Regions from separate parts of the Cupriavidus malaysiensis genome, predicted to be linked through region 1. Evidence: predicted binding sites of a transcription regulator. Region 1 holds the regulator's gene; each other region holds the start of a gene.
The links. The regulator sigma-54, encoded in region 1, starts transcription at its own class of promoters, with help from an activator protein. The targets are predictions, from matches to a motif close to TGGCANGNAANCTGCTTT.

Region 1 (5,739 bases):
TTCAACGGCGACAAGATGGTGCACTTCGAGGACGACCAGACCTACGAGTTCGCCCGCCCCGCGATGCGCTCCTACGATCCGGGCCGCCCGCCGGTGAGCGGCCGCGCCGACCGCGGCAAGATGAACGCGGACGGCTCGGTCATCGACCTCTACGACAACGGCCTCATCGTGCGGGCGCAGGGTCCCGACCCGGCGCAGGACCCGCAGATGAGCGCGGCCTCCGAGTACTTCCGGATCCTCGTCAACGACGATCTCGTGAAGACCGACAAACCGGTGCAGCTCACCCGCGGCGTCTCCGTGATGAACGCCAACGGCCTGCTCTTCAACAACGTCACGCGCGAAGTACAATTGTTCGGCAACGTGCGCGGCACTATCGTCACCACCCCGCGCGGCGCGCCCGCGCCGAGGTCCTAAGTCATGCAACCGCGCGCGGCAACCCGCAGCCGCCGCTTTCTCCATCCGCTCACCATCATGATGCCTGCCTTGAAGACGTGGTTCCGCGCCCGGATTTCGCCTGCCCTGCTGGCCGCGGCCGCCGCGCTCTGCCTGGCGCCGGCCGCCCACGCCGAGCGCGCCGACCGCGACAAGCCGCTGGTGCTCGAGGCCGACAACGCCAGCTACGATGACGTCAAGCAGGTCTACACGCTGACCGGCAACGTGGTCCTGACCAAGGGCACCATGGTGCTGAAATCGGACGCCGCCGAGCTGCGCACCGACCCCGAGGGCTACCAGTACGCCATCGCCACCGCCAAGCCGGGCAAGCTCGCCTATATCCGCCAGAAGCGCGACAACGTCGACGAGTACATCGACGGCTGGGGCGACCGCATCGAGTACGACGGCAAGCAAGGCATCTCCAAGCTGATCGGCCAGGCCCGCATGGCGCGCCTGGCGGGCGGCAAGCAGATCGACGAGATCCGCGGCGCCGTGATCACCTACGACAGCAACAACGAGTACTACACGGCCAGCAGCAGCGGCGACAAAGGCGCGGTGACCTCCTCGGGACGCGTGCGCGCCGTGCTCTCGCCGCGCCAGCCGGCCAGCGCGCCGGCAGCGCCGCCGCTGGAGCTGAAGTCCGCACCCGCGCCGTCCAAGTCCTGAACCCAGCCGAACGCAACGCATCCAGCGCGCCAGGCGCTCCCAACGCACTGCCCTCATGACCGATACCCAGACCGCCCCCGCCGCCACCGCCAGCAACGGCCAGTCCGCCGGCGGCAGCACGCTGACGGTACGCCACCTGAAGAAGCGCTATGGCTCGCGCACGGTGGTCAAGGACGTCTCGCTCGACGTCAAGAGCGGCGAGGTGGTCGGCCTGCTAGGGCCCAACGGCGCCGGCAAGACCACCTCCTTCTACATGATCGTCGGCCTGGTGGCGCTGGACGAAGGCGACATCGTGCTCGACGGCCTGCACCTGAGCGGCCTGGCCATCCACGAGCGCGCGCGCATGGGCCTGTCCTACCTGCCGCAGGAGGCCTCGGTGTTCCGCAAGCTCAACGTCGAGGAGAACATCCGCGCGGTGCTGGAGCTGCAGATCGTCGACGGCAAGCCGCTGTCGGCGCAGGAGATCGAGCGCCGCCTGGACGCGCTGCTCGACGACCTGCAGATCGCCCACCTGCGCCAGAATCCCGCGCTGTCTCTGTCGGGCGGCGAGCGCCGGCGCGTGGAAATCGCGCGCGCGCTGGCTTCGGCCCCGCGCTTCATCCTGCTCGACGAACCGTTCGCCGGTGTCGACCCGATCGCGGTGGGCGAGATCCAGCGTATCGTCAGCTTCCTCAAGGCGCGCAACATCGGCGTGCTGATCACCGACCACAATGTGCGCGAGACGCTGGGCATCTGCGACCACGCCTACATCATCAGCGAGGGCGCGGTGCTGGCCGAGGGCCGCCCGCAGGAAATCATCGCCAACGAATCGGTGCGCCGGGTCTACCTGGGCGAGAACTTCCGCATGTGATGCGGTGGCCGCGCCTCGCCGGCGCGGGACCGCGACAAAGCGGCAGGAACGTTAGCAATTTTCGTTCCATCGCGCTGCGGATGGGCATAGAATAGGCCGCATGAAACCTTCGCTTCAGCTCCGCCTTTCCCAGCATCTCGCACTGACGCCACAGCTTCAGCAGTCGATCCGGCTGTTGCAGCTTTCCACGCTCGAACTGCAGCAGGAAGTCGAGCAGGCCCTGATCGAAAACCCTCTGCTCGAGCGCGAAAACGATTGGATCGAGAGCCCGCTGCGGGTGGCCGCCGATGGCAGCATCAACGTGCAGAGCGCACCCGCGCCGGCCCCGGCCGAAGCGCAGGGCAATGGCGAGGCACGCAGCGACGAGGGCGGCGGCGATGAAGAGCGCTTCGGCGACGGCGCCGACGACTACGGCAGCGACTGGAGCCTGGACGACTTCGCGCGTCGCCCCCAGGGCGACGAAGACGAGAAGGCGCCGCTGCAACTGCGCGACGCCGAGCCGACCCTGCGCGAGCACCTGATGGAACAGCTCGCGCCGCTGAAGATCTCGGCGCGCGACAAGGGCCTGGCCATCTTCCTGATCGAGTCGCTCGACGACGACGGCTACCTCAGCGCCACGCTCGAGGAGATCTGCGAAGAGCTGCCCGAAGAGCTGGAGTTCGAGATCGAGGAAGTGCAGGCCATGCTGGCCCTGCTGCAGAGCTTCGATCCACCCGGCGTGGGAGCGCGCAATGCGGCCGAATGCCTGGCGCTGCAGCTGCGGCGGCTGTCGCATCCGCAGCGCGAGCTGGCGCTGGGCATCGTCAACCACCACCTGGAACTGCTGGCCGCGCGCGATTACACGCGCTTGAAGAAGGCGCTGCAGGTGGACGAGACGGCGCTGAAGGCAGCACATGACCTGATCCGCTCGCTGGCACCGTATCCGGGCCACGCCTACAACCGTCCGCAGGCCGACTTCGTCGTGCCCGACGTGTTCGTGCGCAAGAGCGGCAGCGGCTGGATCGCCCAACTCAATCCCGACGTGATGCCGCGCCTGCGCATCAACGACATGTACGCGCAGATCCTGCGCGGCGCCAAGGGCGAATCCGGTGCCGCCGGCCTGCAGCAGAAACTGCAGGAAGCCCGCTGGCTGATCAAGAACATCCAGCAGCGCTTCGACACCATCCTGCGTGTCGCACAGGCCATTGTCGAGCGTCAAAAGAACTTCTTCAGCCACGGTGAAATTGCGATGCGCCCCTTGGTTTTGCGGGAGATTGCCGATACACTGGGATTACACGAGTCAACCATCTCTCGGGTGACGACTAACAAATACATGGCCACCCCCATGGGCACTTTCGAGCTGAAGTACTTCTTCGGCAGCCATGTGTCCACGGAAACGGGCGGCGCTGCTTCATCAACGGCTATCCGAGCCTTGATCAAGCAACTGATAGGAGCCGAAGACCCGAAGAATCCCCTGTCCGACAGCCGAATTGCCGAATTGCTGGGCGATCAGGGCTTCGTCGTGGCGCGCCGGACGGTCGCCAAGTACCGAGAAGCGCTGAAGATCCCGGCAGTCAATCTCCGCAAGTCTTTGTAGCCGAGCCGCATCGCCTGCCTGGTGTGGCTCTTTCAGAAGGAGAAGCGCTATGAACTTCAAGATCAGTGGACACCACCTGGACATCACGCCACCCCTGCGTGAGTACGTGGAAACGAAGCTGGAGCGTATCGTCAGGCATTTCGATCAAGTCATCGGCGTTAGCGTGCTGCTCTCTGTCGACAACCACAAGGAAAAGGACAGGCGTCAGTACGCGGAAATCAATCTGCATCTGAAGGGCAAGGACATCTTCGTCGAGGCGCACCACGAAGACCTGTATGCGGCGATCGACGCACTGGTCGACAAGCTGGACCGTCAGGTCATCCGGTACAAGGACCGCGTGCAGAGCCACGACCGGGAATCCGTGAAGTACCAGATGGCTGCCGCACAGATGCAGCAATAGCCAGAGAAAACAATAAGAACAATCTGCCTGATCTGCCTTGAGGCCGCCCGTCGGCCACCAGCACAAGGGCCAGACCACGAACCGCGCATAAAGCGCGGTTTTTTGCTTTTGGCGGACCGGCTCGCGTGCACGCCCCGTACACGCCCTCGTCCGGGGGAGTTCGCAAGTGGCGCGACGCAGTGTATGCTCTCCAATACATGAGTCGCCGCTACCGCCGGGACCGCGGCTTGCGCGCCGCACAAGAAGGCGGGCGGGCTGCTCTATAATGGTCCGATACTCCGCATGCCGGCGCCCGACCGGCGGAGCGAGCGGATATTCCGCCTCTTTGACCCGGCCGGGCGCGCAGCGCACCGGGCCGCTTATCTGGAATCCCTGCGCACCTGCCATGAACCGTTTGGCCAAATTGCTGCCGCCAGGCAACATCACACTCGACGTCAGCGTCACCAGCAAGAAGCGCGTCTTCGAACAGGCCGGACTCCTCTTCGAGAACAACCATGGCGTGGCGCGGGCCACGGTCACCGACAACCTGTTCGCGCGCGAGTCGCTGGGCTCGACCGGGCTGGGCGCGGGCGTGGCCATCCCGCATGGCCGCATCAAGGGCCTGAAGCAACCGCTGGCCGCCTTCATGCGTCTGGCCGAGCCGATCCCATTCGAATCGCCCGACGGCAAGCCGGTGTCGCTGCTGATCTTCCTGCTGGTACCCGAGCAGGCCACCCAGCAACATCTCGAGATCCTGTCGGAGATCGCCCAGTTGCTGTCCGACCGCGACATGCGCGAAGGCCTGGCCACGCTGCCGACGCCCGAAGCCGTGCACCAGCTCCTGACCGAATGGCATCCCTGACCGGCGCTCCGCCCGCAGGCGCGGGCCAAGGCACCGGCGGCGGGTCCTAGCGCTTTCCAGCCCCACCAGACTCCCCCGCATGGAACTCACCGGCGTTTCTTCCCAGTCCATCTTCGACGACAACGCAGCCGACCTCAAACTCTCATGGGTGGCGGGTCTCGAGGGGGCGGATCGCGCCTTCGACGTGGATTTCGCCCGCGAAGCCACCTCGGCCGCCGACCTCGTGGGCCACCTGAACCTGATCCACCCCAACCGCATCCAGGTCCTCGGCAAACCCGAGATCACCTACTACCAGCGGCTGGACGACGAGATGCGCAAGCGGCAGATGGGCGAGCTGATCCTGCTCGAGCCGCCCTTCCTGGTGGTCGCCGACGGCATGGAGCCACCGCCCGACCTGGAACTGCGCTGCACGCGCTCTTCCACACCGCTGTTCACCACGCCGGTATCCTCGGCGGCCGTGATCGACCACCTGCGCCTCTACCTGTCGCGCATCTCGGCGCCGCGCGTGACCATGCACGGGGTATTCCTCGACATTCTCGGCATGGGCGTGCTGATCATGGGCGAATCTGGCCTGGGCAAGAGCGAACTGGGCCTGGAACTGATCTCGCGCGGCCACGGCCTGGTGGCCGATGACGCGGTCGACTTCGTGCGCCTGGGTCCGGACTTCGTCGAAGGACGCTGCCCGCCATTGCTGCAGAACCTGCTCGAGGTGCGCGGCCTGGGCCTGCTCGACATCAAGACCATCTTCGGCGAGACGGCGGTGCGCCGGAAGATGAAGCTCAAGCTGGTGGTGCAACTGGTGCGCCGCAACGACGGCGAGTTCGAGCGGCTGCCGCTCGATTCGCAGTACCTGGACGTACTGGGCCTGCCGATCCACATGGTGAAGATCCAGGTTGCGGCCGGCCGCAACCTGGCGGTGCTGGTCGAGGCTGCGGTGCGCAACACCATCCTGCGCCTGCGCGGCATCGACACGC
Region 2 (5,739 bases), 1.0 Mb from region 1:
CCGTGACGTGGTGGCGGTGGTGCGCTTCCAGGGTCCGGCCGCCAACGGCATGCCGGAACTGCACCGGCTGACGCCGGCGCTGGGTGCGCTGCAGGATGCCGGTCGCCGCGTGGCCCTGGTCACCGACGGCCGCATGTCGGGCGCCTCCGGCAAGGTGCCGGCCGTGATCCATGTGGGGCCCGAGGCACTGGCTGGCGGCATGCTGGCGCGTGTGCGCGACGGCGATCGCATCCGCGTGGACGCCGAAGCTGGCGTCCTGCAATGGCTCGGCGACGCGGCCGAGCTGGCCGCACGCGAGCCCGCGGCGGCGCCTGCCGACGCCTTCGCCGGTTTCAGTGTCGGACGCGGCCTGTTCGGCCTGTTCCGGCGCCAGGCGCGCGACGCCGAAGCCGGCGGCAGCGCGCTGGACCTGTCCGAGGCGGACGCGATGCCGCGCGAGGCTGTCCAAACCGGGGCGGCCGTCGCACAATAGGCTGGCCGTCCGGTATCCCGGCAACCCACCTTCCAATCACCTGGCTTGGTTCCCCGGCGGCGGGCCGCCCGGGAGCCATCGCACGCATGCGAGCGGCGCGATGCACGACAAGCGACAAGGATGGGCACACCATCCGATCCTGATCGACGGAGCAGACATGATCTATATCCTGATGGGCGTATCCGGCAGCGGCAAGACCACGGTCGGCCAGCTGCTGGCACAGCGGCTGCAATGCGGCTTCCATGACGCCGACGAATTCCACAGCGAGGCCAACAAGGCCAAGATGCACGCCGGCGTGCCGCTGACCGACGAAGACCGCTGGCCGTGGCTGGCCGCCATGCGGGCGGCCATCGATGCCGCGCGCGCCGAGGGACGCACGCACGTGTTCACATGCTCGGCCTTGCGCCAGGTCTACCGCGACCGGCTGACGCCGCCCGAGGGCGGCGTGACCTTCGTCTTCATGAAGGGCGATGCCGGACTGATCGGGCAGCGCCTGTCGGCGCGCAGCGGCCATTTCTTCAACCCGGCGCTGCTGCACAGCCAGTTCGAGACGCTGGAGGAACCCGACGGCGCGCTGGTGATCGACATCCGCCGCCCGCCGGAGGCGCTGGTGGACGCCATCCTGGCCGAAGCGCCGGCGCGCGCGGGGGACTGAGGGGCCGTCGGCGGGCTCCCGTACCACCCAGGCCACCGGGCCGCCGGGCGCCGCCGCGCCCGGCGCACGCCACCCGTCTTCCCCGTCTTCCCCGTCTTCCCCGTCTTCCCCGTCTTCCCCGTCTTCCCCGTCTTCCCCGTCTTCCCCGTCTTCCCCGTCTTCCCCGTGCCTGGCAAGTATCTTGCTTGATCCCCACGGGCCTCGGGAATGCCGCAGCTTGCGGCCGGCGCCGGCGCGGGTATGCTGGAAGAGCCAGCATGCGGCACCGCAGCCAGCGCTGCCGGGGCCGCGCAGGGGGGTTCCCCAGATCGCAAGGCTGGGGACGCGAACATGGCCAACAACGGGCGGCCGGCAGTCCGGAACGCCCTCGACACGGAGGATGGGCCATCATGGCGGCGGCGCGGTTTTTCGACGAGATGCTGGACTGGAGGGGCGAAGGGGTCCCGGCCATCCAGGCGGGGCAGGACCTGCCGGCGGGCGCGGTGCGGCCGCACTACCGGCAGTTTGCGGACTGGCTGGCGCGGCAGTCGGAAGCGACCATGGCCAACAAGCGCGCGGAGGCGGACCTGATCTTCCGCCGGGTGGGCATCACCTTCGCGGTGTACGGCGACAAGGACGAAACCAACAGCGGCACCGAGCGCACCATTCCGTTCGACGTGATTCCGCGCATCTTCCCGGCGTCGGAGTGGGCGGTGCTGGAGCGCGGGTTGCGCCAGCGCGTGGCGGCGCTGAACCGCTTCATCCATGACATCTACCACGGCCAGGACATCATCCGCGCGGGCGTGATCCCGCCGGACCAGATCTACAACAACGCGCAGTACCGGCCGGAGATGCTCGGCATCGCGGTGCCGCAGGACATCTACGCCCACGTCGCCGGCATCGATGTGGTGCGCGCCGGCGAGGGCGAGTTCTACGTGCTCGAGGACAATCTGCGCGTGCCGTCCGGCGTGTCGTACATGCTGGAAAACCGCAAGATGATGATGCGCTTGTTCCCGGATCTGTTCGCGCGCAACCGGGTGGCGCCCGTGGCCCACTATCCCGACCTGCTGCTCGACATGCTGCGCAGCGTGTCGCCGCAGGCCATCGCCGATCCCACTGTGGTGGTGCTGACACCGGGCATGTACAACTCGGCCTATTTCGAGCACGCCTTCCTGGCGCAGCAGATGGGGGTGGAGCTGGTCGAGGGCAGCGACCTGTTCGTACAGGACGACTACCTGTACATGCGTACCACGCAGGGCCCGCAGCGCATCGACGTGATCTACCGCCGTGTCGACGACGATTTCCTCGACCCGCTGGCCTTCCGCCCGGATTCGGCGCTAGGCGCCGCCGGCCTGCTGTCGGTCTATCGGGCTGGCAACGTGACCATCTGCAATGCGATCGGCACCGGCGTGGCCGACGACAAGTCGATCTATCCCTACGTGCCGGACATGATCCGCTTCTACCTGGGCGAGGAGCCGGTGCTGGCCAACGTGCCCACCTATATGTGCCGCCGGCCGGACGACCTGCAGTACGTGCTTGACCACATGGACGAACTGGTGGTCAAGGAAACCCACGGCGCGGGCGGCTACGGCATGCTGGTCGGCCCGGCCGCCACGCGCGCGGAGATCGATGTCTTCCGCGAGGTCGTCAGGGCGCGGCCGGAGCAGTACATCGCCCAGCCCACGCTGGCCTTGTCCACCTGCCCGACCTATGTGGAGTCCGGCATCGCGCCGCGCCATATCGACCTGCGTCCCTTCGTGCTGTCGGGGCGCGAGGTGCGCATGGTGCCCGGCGGGCTGACGCGCGTGGCCTTGCGCGAGGGCTCGCTGGTGGTCAATTCCTCCCAGGGCGGGGGCACCAAGGACACGTGGGTGCTGGAGCGCTGAGACAGCGCCGGCCACGACCATTGCATTGCCAGGAGCCGAACCATGCTGAGCCGCACCGCCGACCATCTGTTCTGGATGGCGCGCTACACCGAGCGCGCGGAAAACACCGCGCGCATGCTCGACGTCAACTACCAGACCTCGCTGCTGCCGCAGTCCGCCGAAGTGGCGGAGCAGGGCTGGTGGGCCATGCTCGACATTTCCGAGCTGACGCGTGCCTTCGACGACAAGTACGGGCTGCTGTCGCGCGACGACGTGATCGATTTCATGGTGCGCGACATGACCAATCCCTCGTCCATCATGAGCTGCCTGCGTGCCGCGCGCGAAAACGCCCGTGCGGTGCGCGGCTCGCTGACGACCGAGGTGTGGGAGACCATCAACACCACCTGGCTGGAGGTGCAGCGCCTGATCGCCGACGGCGAACTGCAGCAGGATCCATCGCGTTTCTTCGAGTGGGTCAAGTTCCGCTCCCACCTGGCGCGTGGCGTGCAGTTCGGCACCATGCTCAAGGACGATGCCTTCCACTTCATGCGCCTCGGCACCTTCCTCGAGCGCGCCGACAACACGGCGCGCATCCTGGATGTCAAGTTCCAGTCGGAAGGCGGCGACGAGAGCGACCCGCAGCGCATGGAGAGCGATTTCTACCACTGGGCGGCGGTGCTGCGTTCGGTGTCCGGCTTCGAGGTCTATCGCAAGATCTACCGCACGGTGATCACCCCGGAACGGGTGGCCGAGTTGCTGATCCTGCGGCCGGACATGCCGCGCTCGCTGGTGTCGAGCATGGAGGAGGTGGTATCGATCCTGGCGCAGGTGCGCAACCAGCAGTCGGGCGAGACCGAGCGGCAGGCCGGCAAACTGCACGCCGACCTGAAGTACGCGCGCATCGACGATATCTTCGCGGTCGGCCTGCATGCCTTCCTGACCAGCTTCCTGGAGCGCATCGGCGGGCTGGGCAACGGCATCAGCGTCGATTTCCTGGTGCCGCCGCTGGCCGCGTGAGCGAGCCGGACCGCTGCCGTGCGCTACAGGATCCGCCACCACACCGTCTACCGTTACGCGGAGCCCGTGCGGCGCAGCGTCCATGAGCTGCGCCTGGCGCCGCGCTCGGGGCCGCTGCAGGCGGTCCATGGCTGGCAGATCGCGGCGCCCGGCCGGCTGTCGGAAGCGCGCGACGGCTTCGGCAACATCGTCCACAGCTTCACCCTCGGCGCGCCGAGCGACACCATCGGCATCACCGCCTGGGGCGAGGTGGAGGTGCTGGGAATGCAGGCCGGGACGCACGGCGCCTTCCAGGACGCCGGCGCCGATGGCGAGGTGCGGGTGTCGCCGCTTTACTTCCTCTCGGCGACGCCGCTGACCGCGGCGCCGGCGCCGTTGCGTGCGTTTGCCGCGCCGTTCCTGGCCGCGCGCCGCGATGTGCCGGCGCTGCTGGCGCTGGCCGCTGCGGTGGCCGCCCGGGTGCGCTACCAGCCCAATGCCACCAGCGTGGATACGGCGGCGGCGGAGGCCTTTGCGCGTGGCGCCGGCGTGTGCCAGGACCAGGCGCAAGTCATGGTGGCGGCCTGTCGTTCCCTGGGCATCCCGGCGCGCTATGTCAGCGGCTACTTCTACGACCCCAAGGCCGAGGCCCTGGCGAGCCACGCCTGGGCCGACATCTGCCTCGATGCCGGGCGCGGCCTGTGGTGCAGCATCGATGTCACGCACCGCTGCCTGACCGGGGGGCGCCACGTGCGCCTCGCGGTGGGGCGAGACTATCCATCGGCTGCACCGATCCGGGGCGTGCGCGAGGGCGGCAGCGGCGAAGCCCTGTCGGTGCGCATCGAGATCATGCCGGCGCAGGCGGGCGCAGCGTAGTCCCGCGGGGGGGGGCGGGAGGGCGTGGGCGCGCGCAACCGAGGGATGCCTCCAGCGGCGCCGCGGCCGCCGGCGCTAGAATGATGCCCGCAAGATCCCGGCGGCCGGCCTGGCCGCCGGGCCCGCCTTTGCACGACAACCCAAGGTATCCGAGAAGAAGATGACGTACTGCGTGGCCATGCGGCTCGATGCCGGCCTGGTATTCCTGTCCGACTCCCGCACCAATGCCGGCGTCGATGCCGTCGCCACCGCGCGCAAGATGACGGTGTTCGAGGAGCCGGGCGACCGGGTCATGGTGCTGATGACGGCCGGCAACCTGGCCATCAGCCAGGCGGTGCGCCAGATCCTGGTGGAAGGGCGCGACGAGGCGCGCTCGCTGTGGAAGGCGCGTGACATGTTCGAGGCTGCAACCCTGGTCGGCGATGCCGTGCGCCAGGTGCATAAGCGCGACGCCCACGCGCTGCGCGAGGCCGGTATCGAATTCAACGTCAGCATGATCTTCGGCGGCCAGGTCCGCGGCGAGCGGGCCCGCCTGTTTCAACTCTACGCGGCCGGCAACTTCGTCGAGGCCATGCCCGAGAACTGCTACTTCCAGATCGGCGAGGCCAAGTACGGCAAGCCCATCGTGGACCGCGTGGTGCAGCCTTCGATGCCGTTGGGGGAAGCGGCGAAATGCGCGCTGATCTCGATGGATTCGACGTTGAAGTCGAATATTTCGGTGGGTTTGCCACTCGACCTGCTGGTCTATGAAGCGGATGCGCTGCGCGTCACGCGCTTCGTCAACATCGACGAGAAGAACGCCTATTTCCGCATGATCCGCGATACCTGGGGGCAGCGCCTGCGCCAGGTTTTCGGCGAGATCAGCGATCCGCAGTGGGATGCTTCCCTGCCGGCCG
Region 3 (5,739 bases), on a different replicon from region 1:
CCACGCAGGCGATGGTAGGCAAGGCCCGCGCGCACCGCTGTGCCGGGCGTGCACTTCGGGCTGTGCGCGGCGTGCAAGCCGGCCGGGGTTAACCCCGAGCGGGCCGCCGCGGCCGGTGCACGGGGCAGCCCTATAATGCAGCGGATCCGGCCATGGCCGGACGCACGGCAGCCCCCACGAACGCCACCACGAACGCCCATCCTCATGCAGACCGTCACCACCCTGACCACCGAACCGCTCGCCCCGCGCGAGCGCGCTGCGGCGTGGCGGCAGTGGATGCACGAGCATTTCGGCGGGCTGCAGTCGGATCTCTACGGCGCTGGCGAAAGCACCGATCACGCCGATCGCACAGATAGCGCGGGCTTCCGCGGCAGCCTGTGCGCCTGCCACGCCGGCGGCGTGATCCTCACGCGCCTGCGCGCCGACCGCCACCGCGTGCTGCGCAGCCGCGCCCTGGCCCGCCAGAGCGAGCAGCCTTACCTGAAGATCGTGGCGCCCGCGCTTGGCGTGGCCGAGGTCGAGCAGGCCGGACGCACCGCGCAGGTGGGCGCCGGCGCCTGGGCCATCTATGACACCACGGCGCCCTACGCCGTCTCGAACCCGCTCGCGTGCGAACACCTGGTCGTGATGGTGCCCAAGGAACGCATCGCCGCCTCTGGCCTGCGCCTCGACGCGCTGATGGCGCGCCAGGTCGGCGGCGCGGCCGGGATCTCGCGCGTGGCGCTCGAATCGATGCGCCACACCTTCCGCGAGCTGCCGCACATGAGCGATGCGGCCGCACACGGCGCCGGCGAAATGCTGCTGCAACTGGTGCAGCTGTCGCTGCTGGAACTGCAGGGCGTGGAGAGCGCGCCCAGCCAGCGCGCGCTGCTGCTGGACCGCATCCGCCAGGCCATCGGCGCGCACCTGCGCGACCCGGGTTTCACCCCCGAGCGGCTGGCGCAGCTGCTGAACTGCAGCCGCCGCCACCTGTACAACGCCTTCTCCGGCAGCGGCGAGACGCCCGCCGAGCGCATCCAGCGCCAGCGCCTGGAAGGCTGCATGCGCGACCTGCGCGCCCCGCAGCTGGCGGGCCGCTCGATCACCGAGATCGCGCTGTCCTGGGGCTTCGGCAACCTGTCGCACTTCAGCCGCGCCTTCCGCGCGCACACCGGCCTGAGCCCCAGTGAATACCGCGAACATCGCGGGAGTCCCGGGCAGGCGCGGCCCTGAAGCCCAGGCCGCCGCGCCGGAGACATCAAGAACATCAAGGCATCAGGATTTCAGGGCATCAAGGCGACAGCGCGATGGCGCTCAGGTGCGTGCCGAGCGCGATGCCGCCGGCGCCGCTCGCGGCCGTCAGCGCGCCCCGGCATTGTCAAGTGCGGGCGGGAACGGAAGCGCCGCAGCGCCGCCAGCCGGCCGGCCGAGCCGCCACGTGACGCAGGCTCCGCTGGACAGGGGAGATAACGGACAGCATGGCGGACGGCGTTACGGGCGCGTTACGGACACCGTAACGCGGGAAGCGCCCTGAACGGGCTCCGGCGACGGCCCGTGCCAATCCCCGCCTCCACCCGCGGATCCTTGCGCCACAAGGGATTGTGGGCAATCGAAGGCAGCGCGGCCGGCGCCGCGCGACAGCCCGAGGGCACGGGCACGCCAATTGCAGTCCGACCTCTCCGAGTCAAACAACGATCTTAGAGGGGAATTACCGTGCGCAATCCGCATCTCCTGCTCGGCATCACTGTCGGCACCCTGGTCCTGCTCGGCGGCTGCGCCAACGGCAGTGACGGCGCCATGGGCGCAACCGGCCCGGCCGGCACGGCGGGCACCGCCGGCAGCCAGGGCACTACCGGCGCCACCGGCAACGCAGGCCCGCAAGGCACCACCGGGGCCACCGGCAACAATGGCAGCAATGGCAGCAATGGCACCACCGGTGCCTCGGGCGCGACCGGCACCACCGGCACCACGGGTTCGACCGGAGCGACCGGACCGTCGGGCAGCACCGGCGGGACCGGCGCCACCGGTGGCACCGGCGCGACGGGTGGCAGCGGCGCCACCGGACCGACCGGCGCCACGGGGTCCACCGGCGCCACCGGCCCCTCCGGGCCATCGGGCACGACCGGGTCCACCGGCACGACCGGATCCACTGGCTCCACCGGCGCCACGGGCGCCACCGGCCCCTCGGCGCTCAACCAGCTCGGCACCACCATCGGCGGCGTCGGCAGCGCGGTCAGCAACCTGGGCCAGGGCGCGCTGGCGCCGGTCACCCAGCCGGTGGGTTCGGTGGTCAGCCAGGTCGGCGGCCTGGTCGGCAACCTGAGCCCGCAGTCCGTGACCACCCCGGTCACCCAGCTGACCACCACGGTCGGCAAGGCTATCGAGCCCCTCACCTCCGCGCTGGTCAGCACCACCCAGACCCTGGGCCAGGCCACCGGACTGGGTGCGCCGGTCAACAACCTGCTCACCACCGTGGGCGGCGCGGTCGGCCAGGTCGGCAACCAGCTCACCCAGACCAATGCACCGATCGTCTCCACCCTGGGCGGTGTCGTCAGCACCACCGGCGCCACGGTGGCATCGCTCGGCGGCCTGCTCAATGCGCCCACCGGCGGCACCGGTGGTACAGGCGGCACCGGCAGCAATCCCCTGGCACCGGTCACCAGCCTGCTCGGCAGCCTCGGCGGCACGCTCGGCGGGAGCAGCGGCAGCAGCAGCGGTCCGCTGGCGCCGGTCACCAACCTGCTGGGAGGCCTGACCGGCGGACTGCAGAACGGCGGCAGCAGCGGCAGCAATCCGCTCGCCCCCGTCACCAACCTGCTCAGCGGGGTGGCCGGCGGCAGCGGCGCCGGCAGCGGTAGCGGTAGCGGCGGCGGCACCAACAGTCCCGCCAACCTGCTGGCGCCGGTCACCAACCTGGTCGGCGGCCTGACCAGCGGGCTGAGCGGCAGCGGCAGCAGTGGCAGCAGCAGTGGCTCGACCGCCAGCCCGCTGGCGCCGGTCACCAACCTGCTGGGCGGCCTGACCGGCCAGAAGAAGAACTGAGAGAACTGAGGCACGGCAGCGAGGCCGCGCCGGTGCCCCGCGGGGATGCCGGCGCGGCCTTCCCCGCCCGCCTGCCCCGTTTCAGCCGGCGCGCCCGCGCCGCGCCACCTCGCTCTCGGCATGCTGCCGCACGCGCGCCAGCATGCGGCGCCGGATCATCCCGCTGACCGGCCGGATCAGGTACCAGTACGGCGCGAACTGACGCCGCACCGCCGCCGTCGGACAGAACACGCGCGTCTCGGTACGCAGCACCGTGCGCCCGGCGGCGTCGCTGCCGGTGTCGAAGCCCATCACCAGGCTGCACACATCGTTGCGGCCGTGCATGCGGAACTGCTCGGGCGAACGGATCTCCACCAGGCCGTAGTCGGGGCGCCAGAACGCCCCCGTCAGGCCGAAGGCGAGCCCGCGGTCACCGTCGCGACCGAGAAAGGTGAAATCGTCCAGGTCGAGCGGCTGCCGCTGCGACAGCCCGAACAGCCGCGTCGGCAGTTCGCGCAGGCGGATGGCCGTGCGGATGAAGGGATCGTCCTGGGCGCGCTGGCGCGCGGCATGGTCCAGCACGATGCCTGCCGGCGCGTCGATGGTGATGGCGTGGCGCTCGTGGAAATCGAAACGGGGCAGGAACTGATCGAGCAGGGTCATGGCGCGGCGCACTCCGGCGTGCATCAACGGACAGGGCGACACTATGCCATGCCGCCGCGCCGCGCCCGATCTGGTATGAAGCGGCGCGCCGCTCAGTCGTCCAGCTGCGCTTCGATGCGGGCCGTCAGGCGGGAAAACCAGAGGCGCAGGGCCGGATCCAGCGGCGCCAGCGGCAGCGAGCAGGCGAGGATGCGGTAGACGCCGCTGCGCGGCAGCTTGGATGCACTGGCCGGATCCAGCCAGGCCGGATTGGCGGCCAGCAGCTCCAGGGTCTCCAGTCCGATCAGGATAGGCCACAGGCAGGCCAGGCGCAGACGCAGCGCGGTGGCGGGAATGGCCAGCGTGTAGTCGATCGCTGCGCGGAAATGCGCCAGCGCGGTACGCAGCAGCTCCTGCAGCAAGGGCCGGGCTTGCCGCGACGCCTCCGGCTGCAGCAGGTCCTGCGGCTGCAGGCCGCAGCGCGCCAGCATCGGCTGCGGCAGGTAGCAGCGCCCGATGCGCAGGTCCTTGCCGCAGTCGCGCAGCACGTTGACGAGCTGCAGCGCCTTGCCGAAGCGCACACCGCGCGCCAGCATGACGGCCGGTTCGTCCTTGAGCGTGCCGGGCAGGTGAGCGTACGTCATCCGGGTCCAGAACTCCCCCACGCAGCCGGCCACCAGGTAAGTGTAGGTATCGAGTTCCGCCGCTGCCTGCAGCGCGACGATGCGGCCCGAGCGCTCGTCGGGAAAGGTGCGCAGGTCGAATTCCATGCCCTCGGTGAGTGTGGACACGATCCCGCGCACGGCCTGACGGTCGCCGGCATCGAGCTGCGCCAGCACATCCAGCGCGGGTCCCAGCGATTCCAGCAGGACGCGCTCGTCCGACTGCGCCTGCTGGGCGCCGACTTCCTCGGCCAGGCGCCGCACCAGCGTGCCGTCGTCGGCGGCGCCGTTGACCCGCTCGCGCAGCGACAACAGCAGGGCCAGCCGTTGCTCCGGCGGAATCAGCGAGGTGTCGGCGATGGTATCGGCGGCCCGCGCCAGCAGGTAGGCCAGGCCGACCGGATCGCGCATGCCATGCGGCAGGACGCGCAGCGTCAGGTAGAAGGAGCGCGAGACGCCTTTCAGGAGCGGACCGAGCAGGAAGGCCCGGGAAGAATCGGACATGGCGGGAGATGCGGAATGGAGCGACAAGGCCGCGCTGCGGGAGGAGCGCAGCGCGCGCAGCCGCATTGTATCTTCCTGCGCTCCACGCGCTGCCCGGAAAGAAGCGGGCGGCCCGACTTGCGGGCTCCCGGCTGTGGGCGATCGAAGGGAAATAGGCGAACGGGGCGGCCTGGAGCGGCGGCCCCGTTCGTGCGTGGCGCGGGCAGGCCTCGATGCGAGCGGCTTACGCCGCGACGAAGCCTGCCGCGACCACAAGGTGAAAGGGCGAAAGGACGAATGGACGAATGGACGAAATGGCCCAGGGAAAGAGGCCGGCCGGAGCGGCGCGCGCGATGCGATTCGCCCGCCTCCGCTCCAGCCGGGCAACGTGCCCGAAGGCGACGGCCGCCAGTCCCGCTCAGGCCGTCACCCTGCGTCCGGCACGCCGGACGCCGGTCAGTCGCGGATGCTGCCGTAGTTGACGCCGGCAAGCGGCATCCACGCGGCATTGCCGCTCGAGCTGCTGCTCTTCACGAGGCCGAAGTTCAAGCCAACGAGCGTGCCATATTGCTGGGCGTAAGCCGGCACCTGCGCGACGCGGGTCGTCGTCGTCGAGCGCTCGATCGTGCCGAAATTCGCGCCCGCCAGGCCACCCAGCCGTGCGTAGTAGCCACCGGAAACCGTGCCGGCCGACGAAGACGATGCGATCGCCCCGCCGTTGAAGCCGACCAGGCCGCCGACTTGGCTGCTGTGGCTTCCGCTCGCCGAACCGGTCGAGCTGGACTTCTCCACCGATGCGCCCATGTAGTTCTCACCGATCAGACCGCCGACATAGGCGCGCTGGTCGCCCGCGACGTCACCGGATGCGCTCGACGACGACACGCGGCCGGCGTTCAAGCCGACCAGGCCGCCGACCTTGCCCGAGCCCACCACGGTGACCGAGCCCTTCGCA

Region 2: the regulator sigma-54 is predicted to act here: its motif matches at 1,298-1,315, upstream of BKK80_RS08030 (circularly permuted type 2 ATP-grasp protein).
Region 3: the regulator sigma-54 is predicted to act here: its motif matches at 1,632-1,649, upstream of BKK80_RS22815 (collagen-like triple helix repeat-containing protein).

Annotation. Positions count from the first base shown of each region.
Region 1 is NZ_CP017754.1:834,520-840,258, reverse strand. Features, by position in the region: gene lptC (LPS export ABC transporter periplasmic protein LptC) at 1-414, shown strand, start outside; gene lptA (lipopolysaccharide transport periplasmic protein LptA) at 472-1,098, shown strand; gene lptB (LPS export ABC transporter ATP-binding protein) at 1,154-1,948, shown strand; gene BKK80_RS03655 (RNA polymerase factor sigma-54) at 2,049-3,524, shown strand; gene hpf (ribosome hibernation-promoting factor, HPF/YfiA family) at 3,574-3,924, shown strand; gene ptsN (PTS IIA-like nitrogen regulatory protein PtsN) at 4,310-4,765, shown strand; gene hprK (HPr(Ser) kinase/phosphatase) at 4,845-5,739, shown strand, end outside.
Region 2 is NZ_CP017754.1:1,840,979-1,846,717, forward strand. Features, by position in the region: gene edd (phosphogluconate dehydratase) at 1-472, shown strand, start outside; gene BKK80_RS08025 (gluconokinase) at 630-1,127, shown strand; gene BKK80_RS08030 (circularly permuted type 2 ATP-grasp protein) at 1,517-2,992, shown strand; gene BKK80_RS08035 (alpha-E domain-containing protein) at 3,035-3,988, shown strand; gene BKK80_RS08040 (transglutaminase family protein) at 4,007-4,843, shown strand; gene BKK80_RS08045 (proteasome-type protease) at 5,004-5,739, shown strand, end outside.
Region 3 is NZ_CP017755.1:665,564-671,302, reverse strand. Features, by position in the region: gene BKK80_RS22820 (helix-turn-helix domain-containing protein) at 205-1,212, shown strand; gene BKK80_RS22815 (collagen-like triple helix repeat-containing protein) at 1,693-3,021, shown strand; gene BKK80_RS22810 (hypothetical protein) at 3,103-3,663, opposite strand; gene BKK80_RS22805 (phytoene/squalene synthase family protein) at 3,756-4,808, opposite strand; gene BKK80_RS22800 (two-partner secretion domain-containing protein) at 5,244-5,739, opposite strand, start outside.